DNA from 4 places in the Ochrobactrum vermis genome. Region 1 is predicted to be linked to each of the others. Evidence: predicted binding sites of a transcription regulator. Region 1 holds the regulator's gene; each other region holds the start of a gene.
The links. The regulator LexA, encoded in region 1, represses DNA repair genes until DNA is damaged. The targets are predictions, from matches to a motif close to TGTTCNNNNTGTGTTCNG.

Region 1 (7,320 bases):
CCTTATCCGCCCTGATTTCGACCCGCCTGAACTAGCGCAAGCCTATGAGGCTGGTGGTGCTGCATGTCTCTCCGTGCTGACTGACACGCCGTCCTTCCAGGGAGCGCCAGAATTTCTGACGGCAGCTCGCAATGCTTGCAGTCTCCCGGCCCTGCGCAAAGATTTTCTGTTCGATACCTATCAGGTGCATGAAGCCCGCAGTTGGGGAGCGGACTGTATTTTGATCATTCTTGCCAGCGTCGACGATGATCTGGCGAAAGCGCTGGAAGAAACCGCGTTCGAGCTCAGTATGGATGCACTCATCGAAGTGCACGACGAGACCGAGATGGAACGTGCACTGAAGCTTTCGTCCCGTCTGCTCGGCGTCAACAATCGCAATTTGCGTACATTTGAAGTTGATCTCGCTGTTTCGGAACGCCTGTCGAAAATGGCACCTTCCGATCGCGTTCTGGTTGGTGAAAGCGGCATATTCACACACGAAGATTGCCTGCGTCTGGAAAAATCTGAAATCGGGACGTTCCTCATCGGAGAGAGCCTGATGCGCCAGGCAGATGTCGCGGCGGCTACCCGTGAACTCCTGACCGGCAAGGCCTGACCAATGGTATCCAAGCTCACCCATATCGACCAGACCGGCGCTGCCAATATGGTGGATGTTGGGGCGAAGGATGAAACTGAACGTCAAGCCACGGCCGAAGGATCGGTCAGAATGAAGCCGGAAACGCTGGCGATCATCCTGGAAGGCAATGCCACTAAGGGCGACGTCATTGGCGCTGCGCGTCTGGCAGGCATCATGGCGGCAAAAAAGACCGCCGACCTGATTCCCCTCTGCCATCCGCTTATGCTGACCAAAGTCGCTGTCGACATCGAACCGGATCAGGCACTACCCGGTTTGCGCGTTCGCGCAGTCGCCAAGCTCAAAGGACGCACGGGCGTGGAAATGGAAGCCCTCACCGCCGTTTCCGTCACGTGTCTTACGATCTATGACATGGCCAAAGCCGTTGACAAACATATGGAGATCGGCGGCATCCGCGTTACCAAAAAAAGCGGCGGTAAATCAGGTGACTGGAAAGCCTGAGCCGCTGAACTTTGCTCTGGATCAATTCTTCCAGACAGGCTTTATGCTCTAAACGGGCCAACAATTCAGTTCGAGAGGAAACGCAATGTCCCTTCTCCCGGTCGATGAAGCACTGGCCCGCATCCTGAAATCCGCGGAACCGCACGGCACAGAACAAGTCGCTTTGTCCGATGCGGGTGGACGCGTGGTTGCAACACCTGTGCTCGCACATTTTCTCCAGCCGCCCTTCGACGGGTCGGCGATGGACGGTTATGCCCTGATCGCGCCCGACAACATCTCTTATCCTGTTGAGTTCGACGTAATAGGCGAATCGGCGGCGGGCAATCGCTTCGAAGGCGAATTGGGGATCGGACAGGCGGTTCGCATTTTCACCGGAGCGCCACTACCCAAAGGCACAGACACAATTGTCATTCAGGAACACACCGAGCGTTCGGGTAACCGGCTCACTGTTCTCGAAGGAATGGAGCCAGGACGGCATATACGCCGCGCGGGCCTCGATTTTTCGCCCGGTAACATCGTCATTTCGAGCGGACGTGAGCTGGATGCCGCCGCCTTATCGCTAGCCGCTGCAAGCGGGAACGCGAAAATCGACGTATTCCAAAAACCCAAGGTGGCAATCGTTGCGACCGGTGATGAACTTGTCGCACCGGGTGAAACACCCGGAAAGGACCAAATTGTTGCGTCGAACAGTGTGGGAATCGCCGAAATCATAAGGCGGTCGGGCGGCAGCCCTGCAGACAAGGGGATCATTCCGGACGATCCTGCCAAAATCGAACAAGCAATAGCAGACAGCCTGCAAAGCGGCATCGACATTCTGGTTACGATCGGCGGCGCGTCCGTCGGGGATCGAGATTTTGTGCACGGCGCGCTTCAAAAATTGGGAGTCGATCTCGATTTTTGGAAGATCGCCATGAGGCCGGGCAAACCACTGATGTACGGACGCATCGGTGTGAATGGCAAAATTGTGCATGTGATAGGCTTGCCCGGTAATCCTGTTTCGAGCCTCGTCTGCAGTCTAGTTTTCCTCCGTCCGCTTGTCGCCAAGCTGGCCGGAACCAACCTTGATGCCGACATCCGGCCTGCGAAGCTTGGTGCTTCCCTACCTGCAAATGACCATCGCCGCGATTATATCCGGGTTACAATCGAATCAACTCCGGATGGAACGCTGATCGCGAAGCCATTTCCGGTCCAGGATTCGTCCATGCTCTCGGCTCTCGTCGGCTCAAAAGCACTTCTCATCAGAGATGAGAACGCGTCCGCTGCCTCAATCGGCGACGATTGTCGCGTCCTTATGCTGTAGATCAAAGACAGATTCCGGCTTTTCTAATTATGAGAGAAATCATATAACTAATTATAATATATATATTATATCGCTTCTAATCTAAAATTTCCCACCAATGACGCTCTCGTGTCAAAACGTTCCGCCCATTCTCACTCGGAGCGTTAATGGATTTAAAACCATTGCAGAACAAGACTGGAACATATAGTGTTCGTTCTGGTTTTGTTTTTCTCAATTCTTGGTCGGGAGGGTGTCGCGCATGTTAACCCGTAAACAGCACGAGCTTCTGCTGTTCATTCACGAACGTCTGAAAGAAACAGGCATTCCGCCGTCTTTCGATGAAATGAAAGAAGCACTCGATCTGGCTTCAAAATCGGGTATCCATCGTCTGATTACGGCTCTGGAAGAGCGTGGTTTCATCCGCCGCCTGCCGAACAGAGCACGTGCGCTTGAGGTTTTGCGCCTGCCTGATTCCATCGCACCGGGGCTCAATGCGCAAAAGAAGTTCGCCCCTAGCGTTATCGAAGGTAGTCTGGGCAAAGCGCCGCCGCCGCCCTCACCGGGACGCCCTGCCCCTGTAGCTACGAATGACGACACGTCCGGAACTGTATCCATACCGGTTATGGGGCGGATTGCTGCCGGCGTGCCCATCTCCGCGATTCAGAATCAAACCCATTCCCTCAGCCTTCCGCCCGAAATGATCGGCGCGGGCGAGCATTACGCTCTTGAGGTCAAAGGCGATTCAATGATCGATGCCGGAATTTTCGACGGAGACACCGTCATTATCAAGCGTGGCGAATCCGCAAATCCAGGTGAAATCGTGGTGGCGCTTGTCGATGACGAAGAAGCAACTTTGAAACGCTTTCGTCGCAAGGGAGCATCCATAGCTCTTGAAGCCGCTAATCCGGCTTACGAAACACGAATATTCGGACCTGACCGTGTTCGTGTGCAGGGTAAGCTTGTCGGCCTGATCCGCCGCTACTAGAGCATTTCCAACAAAAGAACGAAGCGGCTTTACGTAGGAAATACGTAAGGCAAAGAGATCGAGCGGATCCATAGTTCATTTTTAATTGGAAGCGTTCGAGAATCATTTGCAGCGATTTGCTTCGTCGTCGGCGTCTGATGTGCAGCTCGCTGCGTTTTTGACAGCTCGAGATTTGGACTTGTACTCACGTTCGGGCAAGCCGCGCGCCGGACGCGAATGGATGCGATGCAAATGCCAAGGACGGCTTGGCGTATCGACTGCAAATGTTATTCGGTTATCGTGTTGCAGATCAGATATCGCCTGCCCGACGTCTGGTTTTATTGTTTCGGACGAAACTATCGATAAAGCCTGGAAAGCTTGGTTTGGTTCTGGTGCTTTCCCGAGTCTGATTTCCACAGCTCCCTTCAGCGCCAGATCGCGTTTACTGATGCTCAGAGTTTTGGAACGACCGCACGACGCGTTTTTGCCGGGAACCGCGAGAATAACCACATCGCCGATATTGCAGGCTATCTCTTGCATTGCGATGTTTGCCGTATAGGCAAGTGTGCGACCATCGCGCAGATTGATCGTGCACAATCCATCTTCGCATTCAAACCCATTCCCACCCGTTCGTTTCTTGTTTTTGCCTGATGGCGGCACGATAAACTCTTCTATCAGATAAGCGGTTTTCCAATTATCGATCGTAAATTGCGAGGGGCGGTTTCGATTGATCGCGAACCTGCCATCCGCCAATCGGACGCCTACCAGTTTGGCATCCTCCGATATTACGATATCGGGCAAAGGCTCCCTGATGAAAACAACGAGCCCAACAGCAATGAACGGAAGCGCCAGTACCTTCAGTCTGGTAGACAGAACAACAGCCAGAACGAGCGCAATGGTCCACAGAACGAGAGTGAGTGCCGGCATCGTCCCCGGATTGCCGTCGGGGGACCATGCCGCAACAAGGGCGGCAATATGCCTGACGGTGAAAATTCCCCACCCCATGATCTGCAAAGGCACCCAGTCCAGTTGCAGCGGCATTAGCACGAGACCGAAGACAGCGAACGGCATCACGAGGAGCGCTATTACGGGCTCGGCTAGAACGTTGCCAAGCAGGCCTAACGGTGCGGTATTGTTGAAATGATAAGCAGCAAAAACTCCGCTGGCCAGTCCGGCAATGACTGAAGTGGCGGCTGCAGCCGTGATCGGTTTCAGGATTCTTCCAGCAAAGCCATGGGTGGTCCTGCCACGCTTTTCCTTACCAATCTGTCTGCTCGCGCTGCGCTCACTCCACCAGGCATAACCGGCAATCAACGCGGCTGTGGCTGAGAAAGACATTTGAAAACTCGGCCCCAATATCTCGTGCGGCGAGATTGCGATCATGGCGATAGCTGCAATCGCCAGATTACGCATGCTGATGGCAGCTCGATCCACCAGCAATGCTCCGAGCATGATCGAGATCATTATATAACTACGTTGTGCGGCGACATCCGCACCTGACATAGCAAGATAGAAGGTACAGCTTAGCAGAGAGAGAAATGCCGCATACTTCTTCACAGGATGCCGTACACTGAAGGCGGGAAACAGCGCGAAAAGTGACCGCAACGTCAGCATGACGACCCCGGCGGCTAGTGCCATATGCAAGCCGGAGATCGACAGAATATGCGCTAGTCCCGCTTTGCGCAGATCTTCATTGGTCTGCTCGCTGATCCCTGCACGCGTACCTGCTACGAGCGCAGAAGCGACACTGCCATCCTCCCCACCAATCACCTCTTCAATCCGTTCCGAAACCCGAACGCGCAGCATGGCAATCCACTGAGAAATTTCCGCAGTCAGTTCATCTGGCGGAGAAACCGGCGTCGCTTTGGGGATTCCGAGAAAAAAACCATTGGCACCGATCCCATTGAAGTAAGTGTGGAACGAGAAATCATAATTGCCGGGGCGAACTGGGCCTGACGGGATACGCAGTCGTACAAAGCCTGTCAGTCCGCCACCGATCACGGTCGACGCCGGAATGTCCCTTGCATTGATGCGGATGCGCTTGGGTGGAAAACGGAGTTTCGGGCGTTCGGTCTGGAGCACATCAAGCGTTATCCGCCAGCTGCCATTATCCTGGTATTCAAGAGCAACAACCCGACCCGTTACGCGTGTCGCCACATCAGAACCCAGCATCGGTGTCGCACGGCGTTCCGTCTCCCATTTGCCGACTACAAGACCAGTCACCAAAGCGATGGCCAATGTTATGCCTTGCCCAGCGACGTGGTGCCTGCGCATTGCAATTCGCAAGATAATGGCAATCGCAAGCATGGACAGAAGCGGTGTCCATGAGGGTTCGAATGAGAGCGTGAAATAGATGATTGCACCAATACCGGCGAAAACTGGCAGCAAGAGAAAAAATACGCCTCGCCCGGCTTCAGTTTCAATCGCTGTCCTGATCTGATCCGTCGCAACGAAGGGAATAGAGAGGAAACCTTCACGCAGGCGGGGTACAGGCGGCTTTACTGACTCTGGATTTGCCGGGAGTTCCGTTTCATTCTGGGGCCAGGCCTCTGGCAACAGAGTGCGCACCAAACCATCGGGCATGCTTCTGACAAGCGCCCGTTCGTTTGCATCACTCGCTTCCCTGATGCCTGTCATGCCCCCCGCCTGACCGCAAAAGTTAGCCCAAACCGTCAAAACACTCCGAAAGAACGACGGCACATCAGTACGAAAGGGATGCGAAACCCTTGCGCACATTGCTGCCTATGCTACATGAACCGCAGCCGAAATCGAGTGGGTTCGCATCAGGAACCCCGATTACCTGCCGGAGTTTTTCCCGCAGGCGTCAGAATTCAAGTTTGCGCCAGCGTCTCGGCATTCGCCGCTGCTCTGAAAAGGCGCATGACATAGTGGAGCTATCATGTCGAAACCGGTTGTTACCCGTTTTGCCCCCTCGCCCACGGGGTATCTGCACATTGGTGGTGCGCGTACTGCATTGTTCAACTGGCTCTATGCCAAACACAACGGCGGCAAGATGCTGCTGCGCATCGAAGATACCGACCGGGAACGTTCCACAGACGCCGCGACGGCTGCCATTCTCGATGGGCTGACCTGGTTGGGTCTGGATTGGGACGGCGACGCCATCTCGCAGTTTGAACGCGCGCCTCGCCATCGGGAAGTAGCGGAAGAACTCGTCGCTCATGGCAAGGCATACTATTGCTATACAACGCCGGAAGAGCTGGAGGAAATGCGCGAGAAAGCGCGCGCCGAAGGCCGTCCGCCGCGTTATGATGGCCGCTGGCGTGATCGCGATCCGTCTGAAGCACCAGCAGGCGTGAAGCCGGTCATCCGTATCAAGGCTCCGCAGGAAGGCGAAACCCTCGTGCAGGACGCTGTGCAGGGCGATGTGCGTTTCCCGAACAAGGATCTCGATGATTTCATCATTCTCCGTTCTGACGGTACGCCGACCTATATGCATGCGGTTGTTGTTGACGATCACGACATGGGCGTGACGCACATCATTCGCGGCGACGATCATCTTACCAACGCCGCGCGACAGACCGTCATCTATGATGCAATGGGTTGGGACGTGCCGCAAATGTCGCATATTCCGTTGATCCACGGTGCCGATGGCGCAAAACTCTCCAAGCGTCATGGCGCTCTTGGCGTCGATGCTTATCGCGCCATGGGCTATCTGTCGGCAGCATTGCGCAATTATCTCGTCCGCCTTGGCTGGAGCCACGGCGATGACGAAATCATGTCAACGGAACAAATGATCGAATGGTTCGACGTCAAGGACATCAACAAGGGCGCGGCCCGTTTCGACTTTCAAAAGCTTGAGGCAATCAACGGCCTCTATATGCGCGCCAGCGATGATAAAGCGCTTTACGACGCACTCGTCGCCGTTCTGCCGGAAATTGAAGGCGGCAAGGAAATTGCCGATGCTCTGGACGACAAGCGAAGCGCACAATTGCTAGCCGCCATGCCTGGCCTGAAGGATCGCGCCAAAACTCTGGTAGAACT
Region 2 (7,320 bases), on a different contig from region 1:
CGATGCGGTTCGAGTATCCGCTTGCGGTGGCCGCCCATCTTGCCGGGATGAACCGATCCGGTCGCACGATGGCGCTGGGACCATTTTACGACTGAAGATGCGGCAATTTCAAACCGCGTCGCCACTGAACGAACGCTTTCGCCACTCAGCACGGCGGCAACAACGCGCTCTCGAAGATCATTCGATATCGGTGCGGTCATCCAACGCTGGCCTCCATCCAGCCAGCATCAGTGAATCAGAACAAAACTGATTTGGGAAGCCCATTCGATTCAGAGAAAAACGGAAACGCTCTAGCTTTACTGAAAAAGAAAATGAACGGCATCACGCTTGCGAATTGCCGTTCATGCGGCCTGAGCATTATTGCAGGTTTTCTCTATTAGCTTTCCAGATTTTGTAGGGACATTACTGGAGACGCACTCTAGATATCCAGCTCTTCCACGAAAGCTGCTCGGTCCTGGATGAAACGGAAACGCGCTTCCGGTTTGGTGCCCATCAGTTCATCGACAGTGTTGCGGGTCTCATCAACATAATCTTCGTCCACGTGAACACGCAGAAGCGTGCGCTTCCTGGGGTCCATGGTCGTTTCTTTGAGCTGCTCGGCGCGCATTTCGCCTAGGCCTTTGAAGCGCCCGATTTCCACTTTTCCACGTCCGGTGAACATGGTGCGCAGAAGCTCGTCCTTATGCGCTTCATCTCGCGCATAGGCGACCTTCCCGCCCTGGCTCAGACGGAAAAGCGGAGGCACTGCCAGATAGAGATGACCGTTACGGATCAGATCGGACATCTCCTGATAGAAAAATGTGATGAGTAGCGATGCAATATGCGCACCATCGACGTCGGCGTCGGTCATGACGATAACGCGATCGTAACGCAGGTCGTCTTCCCGATAATTCTTACGCGTGCCGCAGCCGAGCGCCTGAACCAGATCGGCGATTTGCTGGTTCGCCGTCAGCTTTTCGCGTCCGGCACTGGCAACGTTCAAAATCTTGCCACGCAATGGCAAAATAGCCTGATTGGCGCGATTACGCGCCTGTTTGGCTGATCCACCTGCCGAGTCGCCCTCGACGATGAACAGTTCTGCCCCGGCGGCTGCGTTTTGCGTACAATCGGCAAGCTTGCCGGGCAGGCGCAGCTTGCGCGTTGCGCTTTTGCGGACTGTTTCTTTCTCTTGCCGGCGGCGTAAGCGTTCGTCCGCCCGGTCAATCACCCATTCCAGAAGGCGGGACGCTTCCTGCGGAGAGGCGGCAAGCCAGTGGTCGAATGGATCGCGGATCGCGTTTTCCACGATGCGCTGTGCCTCGACGGTCGCAAGCTTGTCTTTGGTCTGGCCGACGAATTCCGGCTCGCGGATGAAGACCGACAACATCCCCGCAGCCGATACCATCACGTCATCGGTCGTGATGATCGACGCGCGCTTGTTATTTGTCAGTTCTGCATAGGCTTTCAGCCCTCGCGTCAAGGCAATACGCAGGCCCGCTTCATGCGTGCCACCATCCCCGGTGGGAATGGTGTTACAGTAGGAATGGACGAAACCGTCACCACCGAACCACGAAACGGCCCATTCGACAGCGCCATGACCACCTTGTTTCTCGGTCTTTCCCGCGAAAATCTCACGTGTGACCTGGTGTTCCTTGCCAAGCGATGCCTCAAGATAGTCCTTCAGGCCACCCGGGAAGTGGAAAACGGCTTTTTCAGGCGTCTCCTTTTTCGGGTCGAGTAGAGAAGGATCGCAGTTCCAGCGAATTTCAACCCCGCCGAACAGGTAGGCCTTTGACCGCGCCATGCGATAAAGGCGATGCGGATCGAACTGTGCCGTCTTGCCGAAAATATCAGGATCGGGGTGGAAGCGGACGCGGGTGCCACGACGATTGTGCACTTCACCGAGCTCTTCCAGCCCGCCTTGTGGAATGCCGCGCGAGAAACGCTGGCGATAAAGACGGCGATTGCGTGCGACTTCCACTTCCAACATGTCGGAAAGGGCATTCACCACCGAAACGCCGACGCCGTGCAAGCCGCCAGACGTTTCATAGGCCTTGCCGTCGAACTTGCCGCCCGCGTGCAGCTTGGTCATGATGACTTCGAGAGTAGACTTTCCGGGCACCTGCGGATGTTCGTCCACAGGAATGCCGCGTCCATTGTCCGAAACAGTAACGAAACCATCGGCATCAAAACTGACTTCGATAAAATTGGCATGCCCCGCGACCGCTTCGTCCATCGAGTTATCGATGACTTCAGCGAAGAGATGATGGAGAGCCTTTTCGTCCGTGCCGCCAATATACATGCCGGGACGCAAGCGCACCGGCTCCAGCCCTTCCAGAACACGGATGGATGATGCGTTATAGTCGTCGCCTGCCGATGAAGCCGGCGGCGCTTTGACCGTTGCGGGTTTCTGAACAGAAAGCGACGGCACGGCCGTTGGCTGCGCAACACGCTGTGGCGCCACAGGTTTTTCACCCTGTCGCCCCTGTTCCCGTTCCCGGGCATTGCTGACCACTCTCGAGAAGAGATCGTTGCTATCGTCCATTTGTTCCGAAAAGCTCTCTATCTGAATTTCAGGGGGCGCTGCCGAGCCTGCTCGCCATCGACCGGAAAATACTGTTCGCGAATCATCTGAATGATGCCATGCGCGGCCATGAAAGGCGACTAAAGTTCGCCTTACGTTCCGTTTTCGCACGGTTTTTTCAAAGGGTTTTGTTTAGAACGGCACTGATTTGCACCAGAAAGAAGGCGAAAGTCAAACAAGCAGGACATTTCCGATCAAATTGGATGGAAACGCTGCGGCAGTTCGCATAGAGCGATGACGGGGAATGTTCCGAATACCGAGAGTTTGAAATGCAGAGCAGCGCAACAAGCGGCATGGAAGCGCACGTAAAGGGCATGGCGATTATGGTGCTCTCGGTGCTCCTGCTGCCGCTGATGGATGCCATCGGCAAGTGGCTTGCCATGGCGGACAACATGCCTCCGGCAACTGTCACCTTCATGCGGTTCTTCATTCAATGCTGGCTGATGTTCTTCATCCTGCTCATCGTGGGCGGCTTTGCTGCGCTGCGAACACAGCATCTGGCGGGCAACCTCATTCGAGGCGCGTTAATGGGGTTCGGCGGACTCTGCTTCTTTACGGCGGTGAAATACATGCCGCTGGCGGATGCGATGGCTGTCTTCTTTGCCGAGCCGCTTATTCTGACGCTCTTTTCGGCCATTTTCCTGAAGGAAAAAGTGGGTTGGAGGAGATTCAGCGCTGTTGGTATTGGCCTCATAGGCACGATGATCGTGATCCAGCCAAGTTTTGAGATTTTTGGCGCTGTCTCGCTTCTGCCGCTGGCAACAGCCGTAACCTTCGCGATCTACCTGATCCTGAACCGCAAATACGGTGCCAAGGAAAGCCCGCTTGTAATGCAGTTCTACGCGGGCGTCGGCGGGTGGGTGCTTGCCGGGATTGCCATGATTTTTGGAACTGCGGCGGGTCTTGGCGACTTGAGTTTCGGTCTGCCGCAAGGCATCCAGCCCTGGCTGCTCTTGTTGCTTCTTGGAACCATTGGCACAGTTAGCCATCTGATGGTCGTGCAGGCATTCAAGCTTGCACCAGCATCCATGCTCGCACCGTTCCAATATCTGGAAATCGTCAATGCTGTTCTGGTGGGCCTGATCGTGTTCGGCGACTTTCCGACTCCGTCGAAATGGTGCGGCATCGCGATCATTGTTGGATCGGGCTTCTATGTTTTCATGCGCGAGCGCCGCGTGAAAGTTGACGCATTGGCTTGAGGCAGGGCTAAACAGCTATTTGAGCTGACGCGCGCCGAAGACTGCCTCGAAAGCTTTTCCCATAGCGACGTCCAGGTCGCCCATCGTCACCGGTAATCCGAGATCAACAAGGCTGGTGATGCCATGTTCCGAGATTCCGCAAGGAACAATGCCGGAATAATGGCTGAGATCGGGTTCGACATTAATGGCAATGCCGTGAAAGCTGACCCAGCGGCGAAGGCGGATGCCTATGGCCGCGATCTTATCTTCGCACATGGTGCCATTTGGAAGGCGGGGCTTTTCTGGCCGTGCCACCCATACGCCGACGCGGTCCTCGCGGCGCTCGCCTCTGACGTTAAACTCGGCAAGGCTCTCGATGATCCATTGCTCAAGGGCTGTCACGAACGCGCGCACGTCCTCGCGGCGACGTTTCAGATCGAGCATCACATAGGCGACGCGCTGGCCGGGGCCATGATAGGTATATTCACCGCCGCGCCCCGTGTTGAAGACAGGAAGGCTGTCCGGAGTCAGGAGATCGGTTGCATTGGCGCTGGTGCCTGCTGTGTAGAGCGACGGATGTTCGACCAGCCAAACAAGTTCATTTGCCGTGCCTTCCCGAATGGCTTGGACACGCGCTTCCATGAAGGCGAGGGCATCCTCATAGTCCGTAAGGCCTTCTGTGACGACCCAGTCCACCGGAGGCGCATCCGCCAGGATCGGTAGAAAATGAGTATCCAGCGAATCGCGTTGACGCGGCTTTTGTGAAGCTGTCTCGAAAATGGGGGGGGCGGAACTATTCGTCATGATGAGAGCATATGGCGGTTTTGCAGCCTGACCACCAGATGTCAAAATGCCTCCCCGATCAATGAATCGCGAGCGGTACTTCCTTTTCGCATCGATTACGCCCCGCCTGCTTTGCCCGGTATAGGGCGCGATCAGCTGCGTCGACGAGATGACTATAGTCTGGGTGACCGTTGAATGCTGCAATGCCGATAGACAAAGTCACAGACTGGTGCGCACCGTCGGGAAGATTCATTGGCTGTTGCGCTATCTGGTTGCGCAGTTCCTCACCAATTGCAAAAGCCTTGTTTTCGTCGGCCTCCACAAGAGCGACCAGAAACTCTTCCCCGCCATAGCGGAACACGAAATCACTCGGGCGGCATAGTGACAGGATCGCCCCGGCAACTTGCTGAAGGACTGCATCGCCAGCACTGTGCCCATAGGTGTCGTTGATGTTCTTGAAATGATCAATGTCGATCATCAGAACGCTCAGATCCATAGCTCTTTGTGACGCCATACGTACTTCGCGGGTCAATATGGAGGGCATGAAACGGCGGTTGAGTGCGCGTGTCAGCGGATCGCGACCCGTCTCCATTGCGGCTGCCGCCTGAAACAGTTCAGACAGCAGGAACTTCACCTCACCGATCTTGGTTTGAAACAGTGCAAGCGAGGCGGCAAGTTTGGCGGGATTGTCCCTGCGCGCATTGTTGATGGCCGGCAGCAGATCAGCGTCTATATGTTCTACGTTCCGGCGGATATTCTCCAATGTACAGGAGTTGGAGAACATAAGGTCGGCCTTGTGCTGCAACCACAATCCGAAATCCGAGCTTGCGAGCGAGTGAAGCGGACTATCGGAATTGCCGTACAGGTTGAAGAGGAGTGACTGGCTCCATTCCATAAGCGCGGCGCGTTGCGATTCGCGCTCAAGTGGAAAATCGTGGCTGAGCGTGAAGGCCCGGTAAGCTTCGTCGGTCTGCGCACTTTCGCGCGCGTCCTTGACGAAAGCTTGGCTCATAATTTCAATCGCGATGTCGATGGCATTGCTGACATGCACGATAAGGTGCGCCAGGACCTCACGTGAAGCAACCTCCAGCTTCAGTTGACGAATGATCTCGTTTTTGAGCAGACGCGCGCCCTGCATAACGACATGGATCGGCACATCAATACGGGCGTGAACTTCGCCTACCTTGCGCTGTTCGCCGATGAATGCTTCGACATCGCCTGCGTTTCTCTGGAACATTTTCAGAAGCCAGTCGCTCAGTGAATTATGCAGTCGCTCCTGTACCATTTTCTGGGAGAGAAAAGTTGCGGCATCGCGGTTGCTCATGAGGCGGCTATAGAAAACGCCGACAAATTGCTCACGATGATGGCTGATCAGGTCACGGAGAAGGCGCGCGTGTTCTTCGGGCAGACCGCTGACTAGCTCGACCCATTCGGCCTGGGTGGTGCCCAGTCCTGTTTTCGACCCCCATGTGGTGTCGATTTCAGAGGTCGAATAATCCATGTTCCTACTCCTTGCGATCACCGCACAGCTCCGCTCGCTACCGGTTTTTGGAACCGGCGCCGGATCGGCTTCGCGGATTGGAGATTCTGCGGTCCCCCTTACTTCAAGAGGGCTGTATGCGAACTCAACGGGCTCCTGATATCTCGACTTTCTTAAAAATCTTTCCGCAAAATTGCAGGTTATTAGTTGGGGAGCAATCGAGGGCATTTTTTGTAGGTCGCGCTCGAGATTGATAGAGCGTCGTAAGATTAAGTGACTTTACCACATGGCTGTTTGGCCTACCTATCTGCGGGCAAGATTCCAATTCTGGCCAATTCTCGAAAGGAACCCGGAATGAGATTTAAGTTACTTTCTGCAGTTGTCGCGCTCTTCGCGGTTACCGCTGTTGCCGAAGCGGGTACGCCCGTTGCGCCGGCTCCGATTGCGGCAATTGCCGCCGATGGCACCGGCTCGGCTATTCAAGTTGATTATCGCTGCCGTCGCGGCATGGTCCGCACGCCGAGCGGTCGTTGCGTTACGGATCGTCGCTGGCGGGATGATCGTCGTGGATGGGATCGTCATTCACCACGTTATTATCGCGAACGGGACCGTGATCGCCGTTGGCGTCACGATCGCGACCGTCATCGTGATCGAATCTATATCGAGCCGCGCCGTCGTGGTCCGCACAACTAAAGAAAGCAAAGAGCAGCGATTTCGCTGCTCTTTTTTATACCGGCTCAGTTTGTGTGCCTGAAATAATGTCAATTTGCGGGAAAACATCCGGCATTATGGGCGCCAGCACATCAATGACGAGACCGCTTGGCGCGAAATTCACATCGCAATTGGCTTTCAATTCCCCGGTCAGTACGGAATAGAGCAGCCTTTGACCGAATCCGCGGCGTGCGGGGCGTTCGACTGTTGGACCACCACTTTCGACCCAGCACATGTGGAATTTCCGCTCCCCCTGCGTTTCGATGACATCCCAACTGAAGTGGACTGTGCCGTTTTCATTGGAGAGTGCGCCGTATTTCACGGCGTTGGTTGCGAGTTCGTACAAGCCAAGCGAAAGCGAAACCGTCACCCGGTCGCTCACCACAAGCGCCGGACCGTGCACGCGGATGCGATGACCGAATGTGCTGTTAAATGGGGCAAGGGCTGTTTCGCATATCTGATTGATCGTCGTCCCCGTCCAATCGTCCTTGAGCAGCATGTCGTGGGCCTGGCTGAGTGCTCGAAGCCTTTCGCTGAACAGTTCGTTGGCCATTTGGGGATTGGTAGCATTGCGCAAGGTCTGGTTGGCTATCGACTGTACCATC
Region 3 (7,320 bases), 620 kb from region 1:
ACGCATAAGCCGGTTGAAGCGCATCTTGTTGCTGAGCGCATCGAAGAAATGTGTGATTATGTAAATGATCACTGGAATGACGCTACTGCTATTCATTTGGCGTCATACATTATGTGGCGTCTAAATTGGATACATCCTTTCTCGGATGGTAATGGACGCACATCGAGAATTTTATCGTACGTTATTCTATGCATTAAAACCGGAAGCATATTCCCTGGGACACCAACTATTCCGGAACAGATTGTCGAGAATAGGAATCCATATTTTGCAGCATTAGATGCTGCTGATGCGGCTTTTGCTGACGGGAGAATAGATTTATCAGTGATGGAAGATCTCCTATCAGGTATGCTCGCTGTTCAGCTTAAGAATGCTTACGAACGTGCCGGCGGCAAGATTTAGTTCATCATGGTAATGCGATGCCGCATCTCCATCACCTACTGCACCCAATGCAATTGGCTGTTGCGCGCTGCATGGATGGCGCAGGAATTGCTACAGACATTCGGGCAGGACTTAGGTGAGGTGGCATTGCGGCCTGGCACAGGAGAGCTGGCTCGGGAAATTTGAACAGGGGGGATAAGTGGAATTTCTGCCTGACTTCGGCTTAGATGCCGTGAACAGGAGATACCATGACGAGACGACCGCGCCGGAACCATAGCCCGGCTTTCAAGGCAAAAGTGGCGCTCGCCGCCATTCGAGGCGAGCAGACGCTGGTGGAACTGTCCCAACAGTTTGACGTGCACGCCAACCAGATCAAGCAATGGAAAGACCAGCTCCTTGAGGGGGCGACAGGCGTTTTCGGCGATGAAGCGAAGGCGGAACCGACGGGTCCAACCGTCGATGTCAAAACGCTGCACGCCAAGATCGGGGAGCTGACGCTGGAGAATGATTTTTTAGCCGGAGCGCTCGGCAAGGCGGGATTGCTGAGCGGAAAGAAATGATCGACCGCGAGCACAAGCTGTCCGTCGTGCGTCAGGCGAAGCTTCTCGGCTTCAGCCGTGGCAGTGTCTATTATTCGCCGCGTCCGGTGTCTGACGGCGATCTGGCTCTGATGCGCCGGATCGACGAGTTGCATCTCGAATACCCGTTTGCCGGAAGCCGGATGTTGCAAGGGCTCTTGAGGGGAGAAGGGTTACAAACCGGTCGACTGCACGTCGCCACGCTGATGAAGAAGATGGGCATCGAGGCGATCTACCGTCGCCCGAACACGTCGAAACCGGCACCTGGGCACAAAATCTATCCCTACCTCCTGCGCAAGCTGGCGGTTACCAGACCCAATCAGGTTTGGGCGATGGACCTGACCTATGTTCCGATGGCTCGCGGATTTGTCTATCTCTGCGCCGTTGTGGACTGGTTCAGCCGGAAGGTTCTGTCGTGGCGACTGTCGATCACGATGGAGGCAGCCTTCTGCATCGAAGCAGTCGAGGAAGCGCTGGCCCGTTATGGCAGACCCGACATATTCAATACCGATCAGGGCTCGCAGTTCACCTCGATGGACTTCACGACGGTGCTGAAGAAGGCGGAAATCGCCATCTCGATGGATGGCAAGGGTGCGTGGCGAGACAACGTCTTCGTCGAGCGGCTCTGGCGTTCGATCAAATACGAGGAAGTCTACCTCCACGCCTATAAAACAGTGTCCGAGGCCCGCGCTGGCATCGGCCGCTATCTGACCTTTTACAATAGCCGACGCCCACATTCATCCCTTGACCGGCAGACACCGGATCAGGCCTACTTCAACGCGCTGGCACCAATGATGGTGGCGGCATAATCGAGGCGGAAATCCACTTAGCGAAACGCCCGAAACTGTTCAGACAAACCGAGCCACCTCTCAGGTGGTGTGTTCGAAATCCGCGTGCTGATGCCGGATGGCAACGAAGAACTTATCTGGGAGCGCAAGCGTGACGGCGGCTTTCCGGAAGCCAAGGTTTTGAAACAGCGCGTGCGTGATCTTGTCTGGCCGGACCGCGATCTCGGTCACTCTGACAGGATGTCAAAACCCGAATAGAAAAAGCCCGCAAATCGCGGGCTTTGCTATTTGAAGCTCTTAGTCCTCATCCACCACGCGCAGGCGCATCTGGGGCGGAGCACTTTCTGCGGGTCTCGCCTGCGGACGGGGCGTTTCCTCGGCAGGTGCCGGACCGAATTCCAGCGCCTCGATCTTCGCGCCGCGCTTCGTGACTTTGCTGGAAGACACCAGAATATCGTCAATATCCTTGTTGGCCTGTACGAAATGGGTCTGCAGCTTGCGCACACGTTCGTCGAGGCGGCCCACATCTTCCATCAGCCGGATCACTTCGCCCTGAATGACATGCGCCTGTTCGCGCATGCGGGCGTCTTTCAGGATTGCCTGAATGACCTGAATGGAAAGCATTAGCAGCGATGGCGAGACGATGACCACCCGCGCCCGGTGCGCGCGCTGGATCAGCGCTTCGAAATGCTCGTGAATATCGGCAAAGATCGATTCCGACGGCACGAACAGGAACGCCGTATCCTGCGTTTCGCCGGGGATCAGATATTTGTCGGATACATCCTTGATATGGATTTCCATATCGCGGCGAAACTGTGCGGCGGCTGATTTCCTGGCTTCGGGTTGTTCTGTCTCGCGCATGGTGTTCCATGCTTCGAGCGGGAATTTCGCATCGATCACCAGCGATGGCGCGTTGTTGGGCATGCGCACGAGGCAATCGGGGCGGGTGCTGTTGGAAAGCGTTGCCTGAAACTCGTAAGCACCCTGCGGCAAGCCGTCGGCAATGATCGCTTCCATGCGCGACTGGCCGAAAGCGCCGCGCGTCTGCTTGTTGGCGAGGATCGCCTGCAACTGCACCACTTGTCCGGCAAGCGACTGGATATTGTTCTGCGCCGTGTCGATGACGGCGAGACGCTCCTGCAATTTGGCGAGGTTTTCATGCGTCGAGCGGGTCTGCTCGGTCATGGTCTGGCCGATGCGATGTGTCATGCCGTCGAGCCGTTCGCGGATCGACTGGTTGAGTTCGGCCTGTCGCGAGCCGAACACTTCGGCCATGGTCTGCATACGGCCCTGCATCTCGGCTTGCGCTTTGAGGATTTCCGCCATGCGATGTTCGGCGTCGCGGGCACGGTCCTCGGCCTGCGCTTCTGCAACGGCACGCAGCCGGGCGGAGCGCGTCGCCGCGATCAGAAAAATAGCAAGGCACAGCACCAGCACGACAATGCCCGCCAGCAGGATATTCCCCAGCGTGAAGGATGTGGCGCCGAGCTGCAGAAGCGGCTCATTCAAGAGATTCTGGTTTTCCATGCAGAGAGCTTAGCTGATTCGTGCCGTCTTGATGAGATCAAAACAAGAACATTTTACAAAGTGTAATTGACGATTCTCGCGTGAGCCATTACGTGAAAGCCCATGTCTGTAAAACCGCTTGTCATCCTTCCCGATCCCGTCCTGCGTCAGGTTTCGAAGCCTGTGGAGCGCTTTGACGACCAGCTGCGCAAATTTGCCGGCGACATGTTCGACACCATGTATGATGCGCCGGGCATTGGCCTCGCCGCCATTCAGGTGGGCGAGCCTCTCCGGATGCTGGTCATCGACCTTGCTAAGGAAGGTGAACCGAAAGCGCCGCATGTCTTCATCAATCCCGAGATCATCGGCGTGACGGATGAAGCCAGCACCTATGAGGAAGGCTGTCTTTCGATCCCGGATTATTATGCCGAAGTGGAACGGCCAGCCGCCATCAAGGTCAATTATTTCGATGCTGACGGCAAGCCGCATTCGATGGAAGCCGATGGGCTGATGGCTACCTGTCTGCAGCATGAGATCGACCATCTGAATGGCGTACTCTTCATCGATCATATTTCCAAGCTGAAGCGCGATATGGTCATCAAGAAGTTCAAGAAGCTCGCCAGCCAGCGCGCATCCGGGAAAGTGCTTTAATGCGTGTCGTTTTCATGGGAACGCCGGAGTTTTCCGTGCCGATCCTCACCGCCATCATCGGTCACGGTTATGAAGTGGTTGCGGTTTATACGCAGCCGCCGCGTCCGGCGGGCCGTCGCGGGCTGGAGCTGACCAAGTCGCCGGTGCATGAAAAGGCCGAACAGTTCGGCATTCCGGTGTTCACGCCGAAGAGCCTCAAGGGCGTGGAAGAGCAGGAGGTTTTTGCAAGCCTCGAAGCCGATGTCGCGATTGTCGTGGCCTATGGCCTGCTGCTGCCGCAGGCCATTCTGGATGCGCCGCGTCTGGGTTGCTACAACGGCCATGCCTCGCTTCTGCCGCGCTGGCGCGGTGCTGCTCCGATCCAGCGCGCCATCATGGCGGGCGACAGCGAAACCGGCATGATGATCATGAAGATGGATGCGGGACTTGATACCGGCCCCGTTGCCATGGTTGAAAAGGTTGCGATCACACCTGACATGGCGGCAGGCGAACTGCATGATCGTCTGAGCCAGATCGGTGCCGACCTGATGATCCGTGCGCTCGGCGCACTTGAGCGCGAGAGCCTTGCCTTGCAGCCGCAGGCGGAAGAAGGCGTGACCTATGCCGCCAAGATCGACAAGACAGAGGCACGCATCGACTGGTCGAAACCCGCAAAGGATGTGCACAACACCATTCGCGGTCTGTCGCCGTTTCCGGGCGCATGGTGCGAGATGGAAATCAATGGCGCTGTCGAGCGCGTGAAGTTGCAGCGCTCCACGCTTGGCGAAGGCTCCGGTGCGGCTGGCACGATGCTGGACGATCGCCTGACGGTTGCTTGCGAGGAAGGTGCGGTGCGGCTCGTCACGCTGCAGCGTTCCGGCGGCAAGCCATTGCCTGCGCAAGAGTTTTTGCGTGGCGCAGCGGTTACGAAGGTTTTGTAGGCCCGTGCCGCGCTACAAGCTCACTGTCGAATATGACGGCACGCCCTATGTCGGCTGGCAGCGGCAGGAAAACGGCCACGCGGTGCAGAATGCCATCGAACTGGCCTTCAAGAAGTTCTGCGGCGAAGACCTGACGCTGGGTGCTGCGGGCCGTACCGATGCGGGCGTGCATGCAACCGCACAGGTTGTCCATGTCGATCTCACCAAGGACTGGGATGCAGGCAAGGTGCGCGATGCGGTCAATGCCCATCTCGTCATGGCGGATGAGCGCGTCAGTATCCTGAATGTCGAGAAGACGACGGACAGTTTCGATGCGCGCTTTTCGGCGCGTGCCCGGCATTATCTCTATCGTATCCATAATCGTCGTGCGCCTTTGGCTATCGATTATCAGCGCGCATGGTGGGTGCAGAAGCGGCTCGATGCTGGAGCGATGCATGAAGCGGCAAAGCGGCTTCTGGGCGAACACGACTTTACGACGTTTCGCGCCACGCAATGCCAGGCCAAAAGCCCGGTCAAGACGCTCGACCGGCTCGACATCACCCGTAACGGCGATTATGTGGAAATGCGCGTATCAGCGCGCTCTTTTCTGCACAATCAGGTGCGTTCCTTTGCAGGCAGCCTGATGGAAGTGGGCGTCGGTCGCTGGACGGCGGATGATCTGCAGGCGGCTTTGGAAGCCAGAGATCGCAAGGCCTGCGGGCAGGTTGCCCCGCCCTATGGGCTCTATCTGGTCGGTGTGGACTACGCTTTTCCATATTAAGAGCTGAAGTGCAGCTATCCAGTTTTTACGGAATCAAGAGCAAGCTTCCTGACGATTTTCCTGTTTCCAGAGCGCGGTGGGCTTGCGCTGCTTCGGTCAGCGCATGGGTGGCGCCAATGGTTCCAGTCAGCCCTTTTTCCATGACGTTGAAAAGCCGGGATGCAGAGTTCCGATAGTTTTCCAGGTCGTTGATGTAGGCGATCACGCTTGGCCGGACGAAAGAAAGATCATCTTGATTGCCAAGCGCATCAATGACGGCCTGGGAGATTTTTCCGCCGGCTTGACCTATGCTCGCCAAGGTTCCGAGACGACGCACAGATTGTGCGGTTTTTGCCAGAGTCTCTCCGCCGATCCCGTCATAGGCGACGTGAACGCCCTGTCCGTCCGTAAGACGCCTTATTGCCGCGACGAAATCGCAATCCCGTCCGACGAGAACATGATCCGCGCCGTTCTGGCGGGCCGTCTCGGCTTTGTCTTCTGAGCTGACCGTTCCAATCACCGTTGCCCCGAGCACCTTGCCCCACCGGGTCAGCAAGGTGCCCAGTCCACCTGCTGCGGCATGCACCAGCATGGTCGTATCCGGGCCGACTGGAAATGTATTGGTAAGAAGCATGTGGGTGGTCAGGCCACGCAGCATGGTTGCTGCCGCCAGCTTCGACGATATTGTATCGGGCAGCTTCAGCGCCCTTTGGGCAGGCAGGAGCCGGGTTGAAGCATATGCCCCCACCGGCAGGCCTGCATAGGCTACCCTGTCGCCTGGCTGGAGGTCAGTCACATCTGACCCGACTGCTTCCACGATCCCTGCACCTTCGACGCCGAGCGCAGCCGGAAAGGTGGGCAGCGGATACAAGCCGGTCCGATGGTATATATCGACAAAGTTGACGCCGATCGCCTCGTGGCGAATGCGTATCTCACCTGCATCGGGGTTACGTGGTGTGTGCGGGACTGTCTGAAGGCGTTCCGCTTCGCCTGATTCATTCAAAATGATCTCGTAGTCCATCTTTCACCTCCGTTGAAATCCGGAACAATATCGACGATAGAGATACGGGAAAAAATTGCCGATTTGATCGCATCGAATGGGAAACATTTCACAATGGTGAATTGGGAAAGCGTACGTTATTTCGTTGCTTTGGCTGATACGGGTACTTTGTCGGGTGCCGCGCGGTTGCTGAATGTAGAACACGCGACGATAGGACGGCGTGTGGCGGCCCTGGAATCCGAAACCGGTCTGAAACTGGTTGATCGCCGGGGGCGGCGCTTTCTGCTGACGGAAGACGGCGAGCGGATAGCGGCAATCGCCCGTAAGATGCAAGATGAGGCGCAAGCTATCAGCCGTTTCGGCGCGGTCCGCGATACTGGAATGAACGCCACCATTACACTGACAGCGCCGCCTTCCTACGCGGTTGCAAGGCTAGCCGGGCCGCTTGCGGCGGTCACGGCGCAATATCCGGGTATTCATATGCGTGTGATGGGAGAAGCGCGCTTCAGTTCGCTGAACCGTCGGGAAGCGGATATAGCCATTCGTTTAACGCGCCCGACCAGTGGCGATCTCACCATTCGCAGGCTGGGGGAGGAAGCATTCCGTCCCTATGCGAGCCGACTTTATCTGGCCCGAACGCCTCCGGAAGAATGGCAGTTTATCGCTTATGACGAAAGTCTGGAGGACGCTCCGCAACAGGCTTATCTGCTTGCTTTGGCAGGTGCCCGGCCAATTGCCTTGCGCGCGAATACGCTGGAGA
Region 4 (7,320 bases), 1.4 Mb from region 1:
GGTGCCCTGATCGGGCTGGCCGCCGCAGGCGCATCGCTTCCGTTCAGCGATGGCCGGAGCGTGCCCGAAAGTTCGCTCTGGATCGCAGCCATAGCAGGTGCCGGCGTTGTTGGCAGCTTCGTCTACTGGCTGTTGGCCGGGCGTAATGCCGGGCGGCTTTTAACCCGCCCGGAAAACTAGCTCCGTTTTATTTCGCCTGTGCGGTGATGATCTTCAGCGCGAAAGCCGAGAATACGCCCGCAAACAACCAGTCCACAATGCGCGTCACGGTCGGGTTCTTCTTCAGGAGCCCGGCAAAACGATCTGCCGCCACCACCATCGGAATGGTGAAGGGCAGCGCCATCGGAATGAACGACAGGCCGAGGAAGAACAGTTTGCCCATGGCATGCGGGTCGTGCGCGGAGACGAACTGCGGCAGGAAGGTCATGTTGAACAGGATGATCTTCGGGTTCAGAAGGTTGATGCCAAGCCCTGTCAGCCAGTTCTGGAACAGCGTATGCTTCTTGCCGCCATTCTTCTCGGGCGAGAAAGCCGATCCCTTGCGGATCGCCTGCACGGCCAACCAGACCAGATAGCCCGCACCCACAACCTTGAGCGCCGTAAAGGCTGCAGGGGACGCCAGAATCAGCGCCGAAAGGCCGAGCGCCACCATGGTGGTGTGAATGACAATGCCGGTGCTGGCGCCAGCCATGCAGGCAAAACCTGCGGCCTTGCCTTCGGAAAGGGCGCGCCCGACGAAAAGCGTCATGTCAGGACCGGGCGTGATGGAAAGGATCGCGGTTGCTATCGCGAACTGGACAAAAATCGTCCATTCGGGAATGAAGGTCAGGTTTGTCAGAAAAGACATCGAAATGTGCTCCAAGAGATGGCGCACGCTAGAATAAAATCTTCTCAAATGAAACTGGCCAACAGTCGAATGGAGACAGAAATGCTGCTGATCGTAGGGACCGTCCGTCTGCCCCCGGAAAACCTCGCAAAGGCGCGCGAAGCCATGCAGTGCATGATCTCGGCCAGCCGGGCGGAAGATGGCTGCATGGATTATGGCTATGCCGTAGACATTCTTGAGCCGGGCCTCATCCATGTGAAGGAGATGTGGCGCGACCGTGCTTCGCTCGACCGGCATTTTGCCTCTGCCCATATTGCCGAATGGCGCGCGGCATGGCCTGAGCTCGGTATCGGCGACCGCAATCTCGTTGTTTATGAAGTCGGCGAGCCGCAGGCTACATGATACCGCATCAGTTTTAGCGATAAGTCGCAGCCCTTCGGCTTGCACGCGGCTTGGCAACTGATAAAAGACTTGCGGATATATCTGTTGGAGTTCCCTCTCCAACCGGCACCGCATCAGACGGAAGTGAACTATGAGCAAGTGGAAAGACGTTAAGAAAGTCGTTCTCGCCTATTCGGGCGGCCTCGACACCTCGATCATCCTGAAGTGGCTTCAGACGGAACTGGGCGCGGAAGTCGTGACCTTTACCGCCGATCTGGGCCAGGGCGAAGAACTTGAACCGGCACGCAAGAAAGCGGAAATGCTGGGCATCAAGGAAATCTTCGTTGAGGACGTGCGCGAAGAATTCGTGCGCGATTTCGTCTTCCCGATGTTCCGCGCCAATGCCGTCTATGAAGGCGTCTATCTGCTCGGCACCTCGATCGCCCGTCCACTGATCTCCAAGCATCTCATCGAGATTGCCAGGAAGACCGGCGCAGACGCCATCGCGCATGGCGCGACCGGCAAGGGCAACGACCAGGTTCGCTTCGAGCTTTCGGCTTATGCGCTGAACCCGGACATCAAGATCATCGCCCCATGGCGCGACTGGTCGTTCAAGAGCCGTACGCATCTGCTCGAATTTGCCGAACAGCACCAGATTCCGGTTGCCAAGGACAAGAAGGGCGAAGCGCCGTTCTCCGTCGACGCCAACCTGCTGCACTCCTCGTCCGAGGGCAAAGTTCTGGAAGATCCGGCTGTCGAGGCTCCGGAATATGTGCACATGCGCACCATTTCGCCGGAAACAGCTCCCGACAAGGCAACGATCATCAAGATCGGCTTTGAAAAGGGCGATGCCGTTTCGATCAATGGCGAGCGCCTGTCGCCTGCGACCCTTCTTGCCAAGCTCAACGACTATGGCCGCGACAATGGCATCGGTCGTCTCGACCTCGTGGAAAACCGCTTCGTCGGCATGAAGTCGCGCGGCGTCTACGAAACGCCGGGCGGCACGATCCTGCTGGCAGCACACCGCGCCATCGAATCGATCACGCTCGACCGCGGTGCGGCGCACCTGAAAGACGAGCTGATGCCGCGTTATGCGGAACTGATCTATTACGGCTTCTGGTTCTCGCCGGAACGCGAAATGCTGCAGGCGGCAATCGATCACAGCCAGCGCCATGTCGAAGGCGAAGTCACGCTCAAGCTCTACAAGGGCAATGTGATGGTGATCGGCCGCGAGTCGGACAAGTCCCTTTATTCCGACAAGCTCGTCACCTTCGAAGACGATCAGGGCGCTTACGATCAGAAGGACGCAGCAGGCTTCATCAAGCTCAATGCATTGCGCCTGCGCACACTTGCTGCGCGCGACCGCAAATAAGCGAAAGCCAACCTACAAAAAAACGCCCTCCTCATTGGAGGGCGTTTTTCTTTGTTCAAGCTGCGTGTTTTACACCAGCCAGCATCTTTTCTTCACCGGGACGCAAGGTCAGCACCCGTACCCCATTCGCGGTGACAGCGACCGTATGCTCGAACTGCGCTGACAATTTTCCGTCACGCGTCACCACTGTCCAGCCGTCCTTTTCGGTCTTCACCTTGGCCGTTCCCTGATTGAGCATCGGTTCGATGGTGAACACCATGCCTTCGCGCAGACGGACGCCGGTGCCGGGCTTGCCGAAATGCAGAACCTGCGGTTCCTCATGCATCTCGCGGCCGATGCCGTGACCGCAATATTCCCGCACGACGCTGTAATCATGGCGCTTGGCGTGGCGTTCGATGGCATGGCCTATGTCACCCAGCGTCGCGCCGGGACGCACGGCGGCAATTCCCTTCCACAACGCCTCATAAGTCACACGAACCAGTCGTGAGGCGAAGGGAGCAACCTCGCCGACCATATAGGTCTTGCTGGAATCGGCGATATAGCCGTCCTTTTCCAGCGTGATGTCGAAGTTGACGATCTCGCCGTTTTCAATGAAATTGTCATCTGACGGCATGCCGTGACAAACGACTTCGTTCCTCGAAGCATTCAGCACATAGGGATAGTCATATTGCCCCTTGCTGGCAGGCCGCGCCTGCAGCTCGCGGGTAATGTAATCCTCGACCAGATCATTGACCTGCATCGTGGTCATGCCCACCAGAGGCGTACGGTCGAGAAGTGCAAAAACAGAGGCGAGCAGCGCGCCGGAGGCCGCCATTTTTTCCACTTCGGCAGATGTCTTGGTCATGACGACTGCACCGCCAGAACCGGCAGCTCGACCTGCGCTGCGCGCAACTGCATCTGCACGATCTCATTGAACGACAGTTCGGGATGGGCCTGCGCGAGCATACCGATCTTCATCCAGTATTCAGCCTGCGCATTGATCGAACGACACATGACGTCACTCGCCTTGCGCAGTTCCTCATGCAGTTCGTCACCGATTTTCACGATACCCATAGCATTGTCCAGACCATACAGTTCATATACGGATCATATATAAACCGTATATGCCTATCGATCAAGTCCATCCGATTCCTGTTCGATCAATCAAAACCATTTGCGTTTAATGTGGCACCATATTATACGGTACCGTATGGAAATAATCGAGCAAAAGCATCACGCCCTTCTGGGTGAAATGGAACGCCGGCACAGCCCGTCCACCGACGCGCTGAAAGTCTGCTTTGAGGTTTTGTCGCTTGCTTCGGCCATTGACCGGGATTGCGCCAACCGGCTGGCACCGCACAAGCTTTCGGAAGGCAAGTTCGTCCTGCTGTTTCTGCTGCACGATGCGCCCGACGGCCTCTCGCCGCACGCGCTTTCAGAACGCGCAGGCGTAACGCGCGCCACTATCACCGGCCTGCTGGACGGGCTGGAGCGCGATGGTTTCCTCAAGCGCCACGCGGATAGCGAGGACCGCCGCAAGCTGATTGTCCGGCTGACATCCGAGGGTTTGCTGCTGGCACAACAGCTTTTCGAAGAACACACCGCATGGATTGCAAGCCTGATGAGCGACCTCTCGACAGGCGAACAGCAACTTCTCAGCACCTTGCTGCGCCGCATCTGGAGTCGCACCGATGCCGGCCACTCTTTCAAGATCAATGCAACCCTCAGGGATATGACATGACCTATTATCTCGCCGAGCTTTATTCCCCGAAACCGAGCTGGCACGCGCTTGATGCTGAAGGCAGGCAGGCCTTCTTTGAGAAAGTCGGTGCGGGCATGGGCGGGCTTGCCGCGCTCGGTATCGAAGCCTTGGCACTGGGGCCCGTCGACGCGACAAAGTCTTTTGCGCCCAGCCAGAGTTTCTTCGCCATCTGGCGTTTCCCGGATGAAGCAGCTCTCGACATGCTGATTGCCGGAATCACCGCCACCGGCTGGCATGATTATTTCGACACGATCAATGCGGCTGGTGCAGGCACCGACCTTCCCGGCCATCTGGCGCAACTGGCAGGCGTGCCTTTCAAGAAAGCCGCCTAACACTACAGTTGCATTCTTCGTGATGCCGGGCTGCAAAGAGCGCTTTGTCTGCGTTCCGGTGCTCTCGTACCTTCAAGTACGCTCCGCTCCGGTACTCGAAAATCACTCTTTTCGCCACGGCCTGACGAATTTGCAACTGTAGTGCTAAGCTAATCACCCATGACGATAAATGCTCCCTCTTAGAGCGCCGATCTGATTTTATCAGATCGGCGCTCTAACTGTTTGTCTGAACGCATCTTTTCCGAAAACCGTTTCCCACTTTTCGGGATGCGTTCTAAGGAAGCATTTTTCTTATCCACACATGCCCCCGACTGATCCCGCTTGACTCTTGCCTGACTCGATTCAATACTAGAACATATAGAGAACAAAAAGATGGAATCTAGACGTGAGCGGCATCGACATCGCGGCGCTGCGGCGCATGGTTACGACCATTGAAGGCAACGATCCGCAAGGTAGTTTTGCAAATCAGGGGCAAACGGGCTTCGGGCGGGCGCGCAGTTTCACGCTCGGTCTTGCCGGGGCAGATGCCGCCTTTCCGCATGGTCTGGCAGGCGATGCGCTGCATGAGGTTTTTGCCGAAAATCCCGGCGCGCACATGGCCGCGACCGGCTTTGCGCTCGCCTTTGCCGCCCGTGCAGCAGAATCTCGGCGCCCGATTATCTGGATCGAGGAAGAAAGCGCCTCAAGCGAATATGGCGGGCTTTATCCGCCGGGACTTCATGCCTTCGGGATCGATCCGTCGCGACTTCTGATCGTGCGCTGTCCCACGGCACAGGATGTTCTGAAGGCGGCAAATGATGCACTGGAAGCCGGAAGCGGCGGCAAGGCCTCGCACCTCGTTTCCGGCGTCGTCGCCTCGGTGACAGGCCAGCCGAAATGTCTCGACCTGACCGCCTCGCGCCGTCTGCTTCTGGCAACCGAAACCGCGCAGCTGCCGGTCATCCTGCTCAGGAGCCACCGGACAGGCGTGCAAAGCGCTGCCGTCAGCCGCTGGCGCGTGGCGCCCGCGCCATCCCGTTCAAGCGGAGCAAACGCGCCCGGAAAGCCTGTTTTTTCTGCGGTTCTGGAGCGCAATCGCCACGGCACATGCGGGCAATGGATCATGGAATGGAACAATGAAACCCAGGAATTTGGTACAAGAGAACGGGACGGCAGAACGTCTGTTTCTCGCCCTCTGGTTTCCGTTTCTGCCGACCGACCGGCTTCGCCGCGCCGTTCCGCCTGACGGCAAACCGCGCCTGTCCCCCATGGCGCCCCTTATTGTCACCGAGCGCACGGCCAATGCGCTGCGCCTGACAGCGGTGGATGCCGGAGCGGCAAAGCTTGGTCTTTTTCCCGGTATGGCGCTGACGGATGCGCGCGCCCGCGTGGAAAGGCTTGAAGTGGCAGCGGCGGCACCCGAACATGATGCAGCATTGCTCAAGCGTCTTGCCCATTGGTGCGAACGCTACACGCCGCTTGTCGCCCTCGACCAGCCGCACGGGCTGATGCTCGACATCACCGGCTGCGCGCATCTTTTTGGCGGTCTCGACGCCATGCATGCGGATGCGGTCCGGCGTCTGGAACGGGCCGGGCTTGGCGTACAGGCGGCGATTGCCGATAACAGTTTTGCCGCGCGGCTTCTGGCACGTGGAACGAAGGGCGGTACTTTCAGCAGGGCGGAAGCCGACCGGCTGCTTCCCCGCCTGCCGCTCTCCGCACTTGAACTGACGCAAACCGCAGAAACCGGCCTCAAGCGCGCCGGATTGAAACGGATCGGCGATGTGATGGGGCTTCCGCGTGCCGCACTCACCGCCCGCTTCGGCACCGATCTTGCGACCCGGCTCGACCGGCTGGCGCGGCGCGAGCACGCGCCGATTTCACCTTTGCGCATCATGCCGCTCAGTACCGCCGAGCGCCGCCTGTCAGAGCCGGTAACAGTGATGGAGCTGGTCGAGCGCCTCTTGCAGGAACTGGCACAGGAGCTTTTTACGCAGCTTGAACCGGAGGGCAAAGGCGCGCTTCTGATTGAGGCCTCCTTCTTCCGTGTCGATGGCGACGTGCGTCATATCCACATCGAAACCGGCCAGCCTTTGCGCAACGACAAGGTTTTCCTGCGTCTTGCGCGTGAAAGGCTCAATGCGCTTACCGATCCGCTCGATGCCGGTTTCGGCTTCGACATGATCCGGCTGGCAGCGCTGCGCTGCGCGGCAATCGCCCAGCGCCAGACCGGGCTCGACCAGCATGAGGAGGATGAAGCGGGGTTCAGCCAGCTTGTCGACCGGCTTTCGGCGCGGCTTGGACAGAACCGCATTCTGGTTTCCTTTTCGCGCAACACACATATGCCCGAACGGGCCTTCGGCCTGCGTCCTGCCCTGCACACGGACGGCAAGGGTGAAGCCGATTATGAAAGCGCGCCGGCGCTTCCCGGTGATCCGCCTGCGCGTCCCATAAAACTGTTTCGCCCGCCACAGCCAATCGAAAGCGTGGCGGAAGTGCCCGACAGTCCACCTTCGTTTTTCCTGTGGCGACGGGTGCGCCATCATGTGCACCTTGCCGAAGGGCCGGAAAGGATCGAACCGGAATGGTGGCTCGCAATCGGTCACGAGGTGCCGGAGCTGCGCGATTATTACCGGGTGGAAGACGAGAACGGCCAGCGCTTCTGGATTTTTCGCGAAGGCCTTTATGA

Region 2: a site for LexA is predicted at 2,648-2,665, ahead of parE (DNA topoisomerase IV subunit B). Genes of this name have one in related genera too.
Region 3: a site for LexA is predicted at 3,305-3,322, ahead of CQZ93_RS10520 (DNA recombination protein RmuC). Genes of this name have one in related genera too.
Region 4: a site for LexA is predicted at 5,002-5,019, ahead of CQZ93_RS00395 (ImuA family protein). Genes of this name have one in related genera too.

The regions. Positions count from the first base shown of each region.
Region 1 covers NZ_PCOC01000001.1:1,504,375-1,511,694, forward strand. The annotation lists gene trpC (indole-3-glycerol phosphate synthase TrpC) at 1-595, shown strand, start outside; gene moaC (cyclic pyranopterin monophosphate synthase MoaC) at 599-1,075, shown strand; gene CQZ93_RS07445 (molybdopterin molybdotransferase MoeA) at 1,161-2,375, shown strand; gene lexA (transcriptional repressor LexA) at 2,614-3,339, shown strand; partial or broken gene CQZ93_RS07455 (ComEC/Rec2 family competence protein) at 3,442-5,745, opposite strand; gene gltX (glutamate--tRNA ligase) at 6,218-7,320, shown strand, end outside.
Region 2 covers NZ_PCOC01000002.1:1,178,807-1,186,126, forward strand. The annotation lists one part of gene CQZ93_RS19845 (IS630 family transposase) at 1-200, opposite strand, end outside; gene parE (DNA topoisomerase IV subunit B) at 419-2,524, opposite strand; gene CQZ93_RS19855 (DMT family transporter) at 2,833-3,762, shown strand; gene lipB (lipoyl(octanoyl) transferase LipB) at 3,778-4,545, opposite strand; gene CQZ93_RS19865 (GGDEF domain-containing protein) at 4,604-6,025, opposite strand; gene CQZ93_RS19870 (hypothetical protein) at 6,359-6,697, shown strand; gene CQZ93_RS19875 (HWE histidine kinase domain-containing protein) at 6,732-7,320, opposite strand, start outside.
Region 3 covers NZ_PCOC01000001.1:2,127,673-2,134,992, reverse strand. The annotation lists gene CQZ93_RS10540 (Fic family protein) at 1-399, shown strand, start outside; partial or broken gene CQZ93_RS10535 (Rdx family protein) at 406-543, shown strand; one part of gene CQZ93_RS10530 (IS3 family transposase) at 627-894, shown strand; one part of gene CQZ93_RS10530 (IS3 family transposase) at 894-1,765, shown strand; partial or broken gene CQZ93_RS10525 (Rdx family protein) at 1,826-2,002, shown strand; gene CQZ93_RS10520 (DNA recombination protein RmuC) at 2,042-3,271, opposite strand; gene def (peptide deformylase) at 3,374-3,901, shown strand; gene fmt (methionyl-tRNA formyltransferase) at 3,901-4,821, shown strand; gene truA (tRNA pseudouridine(38-40) synthase TruA) at 4,826-5,581, shown strand; gene CQZ93_RS10500 (quinone oxidoreductase family protein) at 5,607-6,581, opposite strand; gene CQZ93_RS10495 (LysR family transcriptional regulator) at 6,675-7,320, shown strand, end outside.
Region 4 covers NZ_PCOC01000001.1:84,470-91,789, reverse strand. The annotation lists gene CQZ93_RS00435 (hypothetical protein) at 1-180, shown strand, start outside; gene CQZ93_RS00430 (LysE family translocator) at 188-847, opposite strand; gene CQZ93_RS00425 (putative quinol monooxygenase) at 929-1,228, shown strand; gene CQZ93_RS00420 (argininosuccinate synthase) at 1,359-2,579, shown strand; gene map (type I methionyl aminopeptidase) at 2,635-3,423, opposite strand; gene CQZ93_RS00410 (ParD-like family protein) at 3,420-3,632, opposite strand; gene CQZ93_RS00405 (MarR family winged helix-turn-helix transcriptional regulator) at 3,769-4,299, shown strand; gene CQZ93_RS00400 (DUF6616 family protein) at 4,296-4,652, shown strand; gene CQZ93_RS00395 (ImuA family protein) at 5,038-5,877, shown strand; gene CQZ93_RS00390 (Y-family DNA polymerase) at 5,813-7,320, shown strand, end outside.